Linked DNA regions of Rhizobium sp. SSA_523. The protein of the gene in region 1 interacts with the protein of each later gene in a pairwise test. Links are inferred from orthologs where the notes say so. Each region holds a gene or a part of one and is shown on either strand. Other genes may lie near its edges. The genes, in order: hflK and ftsH.

The links.
Region 2: the proteins of hflK (region 1) and ftsH interact in binary tests that used the Escherichia coli proteins (3 or more experiments, as listed by UniProt). The link is inferred for Rhizobium sp. SSA_523 from one-to-one orthologs.

What each region holds. Positions count from the first base shown.
Region 1 is NZ_CP129382.1:1,390,553-1,393,707, reverse strand. Bases 46-2,882 are described here. They hold hflK (FtsH protease activity modulator HflK), read left to right. Parts: upstream 46-820; coding sequence 821-1,945; downstream 1,946-2,882. Other genes in these bases: hflC (protease modulator HflC), read left to right, coding at 1,942-2,882; QTJ18_RS15165 (dihydrofolate reductase), read left to right, coding at 138-674; QTJ18_RS15170 (thymidylate synthase), read left to right, coding at 46-141. In the rest of the region: more of QTJ18_RS15170, read left to right, coding at 1-45; more of hflC, read left to right, coding at 2,883-2,997.
Region 2 is NZ_CP129382.1:1,900,125-1,903,349, reverse strand. The notes cover bases 124-3,030. They hold ftsH (ATP-dependent zinc metalloprotease FtsH), read left to right. Parts: upstream 124-561; coding sequence 562-2,499; downstream 2,500-3,030. Other genes in these bases: glmM (phosphoglucosamine mutase), read left to right, coding at 2,760-3,030; tilS (tRNA lysidine(34) synthetase TilS), read left to right, coding at 124-393. Also shown: more of tilS, read left to right, coding at 1-123; more of glmM, read left to right, coding at 3,031-3,225. UniProt on the Escherichia coli protein: Acts as a processive, ATP-dependent zinc metallopeptidase for both cytoplasmic and membrane proteins. Plays a role in the quality control of integral membrane proteins.

The DNA.
Region 1 (3,155 bases):
CTTCTGACGCGCACGCCGAAACGCCTGCCGGTGATGGAGATCAATCCGCAGGTAAGCAATATTTTCGGCTTCACCTTCGAGGATTTCAATCTCGTCGGCTATGAGGCCGATCCGCACATCAAGGCGCCGGTGGCCGTATGACGGGGCCGGCCATTCCCCTCGTGCTGATCGCCGCGGTGGCGCAAAACAACGTCATCGGCCGCGACGGTGACATGCCGTGGAAGCTGTCGACGGATCTGAAGCGGTTCAAGCAGATGACGCTCGGCAAGCCGGTGATCGTCGGCCGCAAGACGCTGGAAAGCTTCGGTGGCCGCCCGCTGCCGGGGCGGCCGCATGTGGTGGTGACGCGTGATCCCTCGCGCGCGGTGGAGGGCTGCAGCATGGCTGCCTCGCTCGCGCAAGCAATCGAGACGGCGAGGGGGATTGCGGAAACAACCGGTGCGGACGAGATCTGCGTTATCGGCGGCGGCGAGATCTACGCCCAGGCGATGGATCGGGCCGACAGGCTTTACATCACGCATGTGGAGACCGTGATTGCCGATGGCGACACGGTCTTCCCCGCGATCGACCCTGCGATTTTCGAGAAGGTGGAGGAGAGTGCCGTCCCGGCCGGCGAACGCGATACGTTTCCCACCCGTTTCGCCATCTATCGGCGCCGGACTGCGGCAAACTGAAACAATTCGTTACCTAACACCCGCAAGTCACGTCTTCGCGCGTTGAAAGCGAACCGGCGCATACCTATAACGGGGCAATGACCCGATTGCCGCATTTGTGACGCGGCGCGTCGAGGGGTGGGAGTGACTCGAACAAAGAGGTTTTGATGCCCTGGAGCAATCAGAATGGCGGCGGTCCCTGGGGGGGCGGCGGCAATAATCAGGGGCCATGGGGCCAGGGGCCGAACCGCCCGCGTGGTGGCGGTGGCGGAAATGGCGGTGGCAACGGAGGTCCGCCGGATCTGGAGGATATCATCCGCCGCAGCCAGGACAGGCTGCGCGGTGTGGTTCCGGGCGGTTTCAATGGTGGCGTCTTCGCCATCATCCTCGTCGTGATCGCTGCCTTTGTCGTCTTCCAGTCGGTCTATACCGTGCAGCCGGATGAGCGTGGCGTCGAGCTTCGCTTCGGCAAGCCGAAGGACGAAATTTCCGGACCGGGCCTTCATTATCATTTCTGGCCGTTCGAAACCGTCGAGATCGTCAAGGTCACCGAACAGCAGATCAATATCGGCGCGCGTGGCAATGCCAATTCCAGCGAAGGTCTGATGCTGTCCGGCGACCAGAACATCGTCAACGTGCAGTTCTCGCTGCTGTTCACGGTCACCGATCCGCGTTCCTATCTCTTCAATATCGAAAATCCGAACTCGACATTGCAGCAGGTCGCCGAAAGCGCCATGCGCGAAGTCGTCGGTCGCCGCCCGGCGCAGGACGTCTTCCGCGACAACCGCGAGCAGATCTCCACCGAAGTGCGCGATATCATCCAGGGCACCATGGACACCTACGGATCCGGCGTTGCCATCAATGCCGTGCCGATCGAGGATGCGGCGCCGCCGCGCGAAGTGGCCGATGCCTTCGAAGAAGTGCAGCGCGCCGAACAGGATGAGGACCGCTTCGTCGAAGAGGCCAACCAGTATGCCAACCAGAAACTGGGTCAGGCACGCGGCCAGGCGGCCCAGGTGCGCGAAGAGGCGTCTGCTTACAAGGATCGCGTCGTCAACGAGGCGACCGGTGAGGCCCAGCGCTTCCTGTCCATCTACGATGCCTACAGGACAGCACCCGACGTAACCCGCGAGCGCATCTTCCTCGAAACCATGGAGCAGGTTCTGAAGAACTCCAACAAGATCATCCTGGATGACAAGCAGGGTGTCGTTCCGTATCTGCCGCTCAACGAGCTCACCCGCCAGGGCAATCCCCAGGCCGGCGGCGCCGTCAATCAGGGAGGCCGGCCGTGAACGCCAATCGTCTTCCAGCCATCCTGATCGGCCTCGCCGTCATCCTCTTCCTGGTCTATTCCTCGGTCTTCGTTGTGAATGCCAAGCAGCAGGCCATCGTGCTGCGCTTCGGCCAGATCCAGGACGTCAAGACCGAGCCCGGCATCTACTTCAAGCTGCCCTTCGCCTTCATGGATGCCGATCGCGTCCAGTATGTCGAGGACCGGGCACTGCGGCTCGATCTGGACAATATCCGCGTTCAGGTCCGTGGCGGCGCCTTCTACGAGGTCGATGCCTTCGTCGTCTACCGCATTACCGATGCGCGTCGTTTCCGCGAAACCGTTTCCGGCGATCGCGAATCGGCCGAATCGCGCCTGCGCACCCGTCTCGACGCGGCGCTCCGCCGGGTCTACGGTCTGCGAGACTTCAGCGCCGCCCTGTCGGATGAGCGCTCGTCGATGATGCAGGAGGTCCGCAACGATCTGCAGGCCGCTGCCGAATCGCTCGGTCTGAGCGTTCGCGACGTGCGTATCCGCCGGACCGACCTGACGCGGGAAGTCTCGCAGCAGACCTATCAGCGCATGAAGGCCGAACGTCTTGCCGAAGCCGAGCTGATCCGCGCCCGCGGTAACGAGCAGGGCCAGAGGCGTCGCGCCATTGCCGATCGCCAGGTGGTGGAGCTTGTCTCCGAAGCGCAGCGGGATTCGGAAATTCTCCGCGGTGAGGGCGATGCCGAACGCAACCGCATCTTCGGCGAAGCCTTCTCCCGCGATCCGGACTTCTTCGAGTTCTATCGGTCCATGCGCGCCTATGTCGGGGCATTGTCGGATACCGGCACGACCATGGTGCTGAGCCCGGACTCGCAGTTCTTCCGCTTCTTCAACCAAAGCTCTGCAGCGCCAGGCCCGCTTCCGGCCGAGGTTCCGGGTCAGGTTGAAGGTCAGGACGGTGGCGCCGCCGCGCCGGCGCAGGGCACTGCGCCCGTAGCCCCAGGTGCCACTCCGCCTGCGGCACCGGCGGCTCCGGCTGTCCCCGGAACGCCAGCGGCACCGGCTGGCGGCACGCGGCCCTGAGGCTGTGCGCAGACAAGCGTCAAGGATTGGCAAGGGGTGGCGAAAGCCGCCCCTTTTCATTGGAGCCACCACGATCTTCTGGGGACTCACGAAAAGGTAACTTCCCCTGTCTTCATTCCGCCTTATCTTTCAGAAAATCTGCCGTCTTTTGAACCAAG
Region 2 (3,225 bases), 510 kb from region 1 along the record:
CGCTTTCGCATAAGGAATGGCAGTGCGGCGCGGCTGCGCGTCGCGCCGCCTCCGCCAGACCTTTTGCCGCAGCGATTGCCGGGCCTTCCGCCTGCGGACGAGGATCTGCCCCGGCGGATTGCGCAGCTCAGCACCCGCAGCTTTCCGCTTTGTGTGCCGGCCGAGGCGGCGGATGCGGCAGAGCCGGCTGTGGCGATGACGGGAGACGGGATCGCCAAGGGCAGGGGCCAAAGCGTTACGATGCCCGCCGGCGTCGAGATCGAGCCGGTTCTCCTGCCCTTCGAGCGGTTTCTGCCCTCCTTCGATCTGGCGCTCGCGCAAAGGCTTCGATGCCAGTTCGGGCTGCAGGAGGATCTGCCGCCTTTGCCATTCCGGGTGACAGGATGCAAATGACGGAGTTTAGAGCAAATTTGCCTTTCCGGCGCCGATTCCCGTCAAGGATCTTTGGTATAAATCATCATGAGCATCAGCCTTGCCTTGGCAAGGCTTCGCCGCAATCCTATGTTAGAGGACAAGTAAGGCGGCTGCCAGTGAGCGTGCCGTCAGTGTCCGGGGAGTTCGATGAACCCAAACTTTCGTAATTTCGCCCTCTGGGCGATAATCGCCCTCTTGCTGATCGCTCTGTTCAGCATGTTCCAGACGGCGCCGTCGCAATCGAGTTCGCGAGAGGTTCCCTACTCGCAATTCCTGCGCGATGTCGATTCCGGCCGCGTGCGTGACGTCATGGTCACCGGCAACCGGGTGACAGGCACCTATAACGACAGCGGGACGGGCTTCCAGACCTATTCTCCCGTGGTCGATGACAGCCTGATCCAGCGTCTGCAGTCGAAGAATGTGACGATCGCGGCCCGGCCTGAAACCGATGGCTCCTCGGGCTTCCTGAGCTATGTCGGCACGCTTTTGCCCATGCTGCTCATCCTCGGCGTCTGGCTGTTCTTCATGCGGCAGATGCAGGGCGGTTCGCGCGGCGCCATGGGGTTCGGCAAGTCGAAGGCGAAGCTTTTGACGGAAGCGCATGGCCGCGTGACCTTCGACGATGTCGCAGGCGTCGACGAGGCCAAGCAGGATCTCGAGGAGATCGTGGAATTCCTGCGTGATCCGCAGAAGTTCCAGCGGCTCGGCGGCCGCATTCCGCGCGGCGTGCTGCTGGTCGGACCGCCCGGCACGGGTAAGACCCTCCTGGCGCGCTCGGTTGCCGGCGAGGCCAATGTGCCCTTCTTCACCATTTCGGGTTCGGATTTCGTCGAAATGTTCGTCGGCGTCGGTGCCTCCCGCGTACGCGACATGTTCGAGCAGGCGAAGAAGAACGCGCCCTGCATCATCTTCATCGATGAAATCGACGCGGTCGGTCGTCATCGCGGCGCCGGTCTCGGCGGCGGCAATGACGAACGCGAGCAGACCCTCAACCAGCTGCTGGTCGAGATGGATGGTTTCGAGGCCAATGAGGGCATTATCCTGATCGCCGCGACCAACCGTCCCGACGTGCTGGATCCGGCCCTTCTGCGTCCCGGCCGTTTCGACCGCCAGGTGGTCGTGCCCAATCCGGACATTGTCGGCCGCGAGCGCATTCTCAAGGTGCATGCCCGCAACGTGCCGCTGGCACCCAATGTCGATCTCAAGGTTCTGGCCCGCGGCACGCCCGGCTTTTCCGGCGCCGATCTGATGAACCTCGTCAACGAGGCCGCCCTGACGGCGGCGCGGCGCAACAAGCGTCTCGTCACCATGCAGGAATTCGAAGACGCCAAGGACAAGATCATGATGGGCGCCGAGCGGCGCTCCTCGGCCATGACCGAGGCGGAGAAGAAGCTGACCGCTTATCATGAAGCCGGTCATGCCATCACCGCGCTCAACGTGCCTGTCGCCGATCCGCTCCACAAGGCAACCATCATCCCGCGCGGTCGCGCGTTGGGCATGGTCATGCAGCTGCCGGAAGGCGACCGCTATTCCATGAGCTACAAGTGGATGGTCTCGCGTCTGGTGATCATGATGGGCGGCCGCGTGGCCGAAGAATTGACCTTCGGCAAGGAGAACATCACCTCCGGCGCCTCTTCCGATATCGAGCAGGCCACCAAGCTTGCCCGCGCCATGGTCACGCAATGGGGCTTTTCCGACGTGCTCGGCCAGGTTGCCTATGGCGAGAACCAGCAGGAAGTCTTCCTGGGTCACTCGGTGTCGCAGTCCAAGAATGTCTCCGAAGCCACGGCCCAGAAGATCGATACGGAAGTGCGCCGTCTGATAGACGAGGCCTATACCGAGGCGCGTCGCATCCTGACCGACAAGCATGACGATTTCGTCACGCTGGCGGAAGGGCTCCTGGAATACGAGACGCTGTCCGGCGAGGAAATCAAGTCGCTGCTGAAGGGCGAAAAGCCCGCACGCGATGCCGGTGACGACAGCCCGACCGCCCGTGGTTCCGCCGTTCCGAAGGCGGGTCCCAAGCGGGACGAGCCCAAGAGCGATGGCGAGCCGGAAGGCGGGCTGGAACCGCAGCCGCATTGATGTGATCGGCCCTCCGGGCAGCGAGCATCTCCACTTCAAGGCCGCCGGGATCTCTCCGGCGGCCTTTTTGTTTCAGAGAACGCTGAAGTATAAGGCTTCGGTAACGGGATATAATCAATTTTGACGCTAATTTATGTGCCAGCCGAGGTCATCTGTGGCATGAGCGGACATGCTCGCCGCAGACGGCAATGCGCCTCGGCGGCCGATGGACAACAAGACGCGTTGAAGAACACGCGCGGATTTCAAGGAGCTCGTCACGCATGGCACGCCGTTACTTTGGCACTGATGGCATTCGCGGACAATCCAATGTCTTCCCCATGACACCGGATCTCGCCATGCGGGTGGGGATTGCGGTGGGAACCATCTTCCGGCGCGGCAATCACCGGCACCGGGTGGTGATCGGCAAGGATACGCGCCTTTCCGGCTATATGCTGGAAAACGCTCTGGTTGCCGGCTTCACGGCCGCCGGCCTCGATGTCTTCCTGCTGGGTCCCATTCCGACGCCTGCCGTTGCCATGCTGACCCGCTCGCTGCGCGCCGATATCGGCGTCATGATTTCGGCCTCGCACAATCCCTTTGCCGATAACGGCATCAAGCTCTTCGGGCCTGACGGCTACAAGCTGTCGGACGAGCTGGAGCTGGAGATCGAGGACCTGCTCGACAACAAGGATCTCTTTTCGCAATTGGCCAAGCCCAGCGAGATCGGCCGAGCCAAGCGCGTCGACG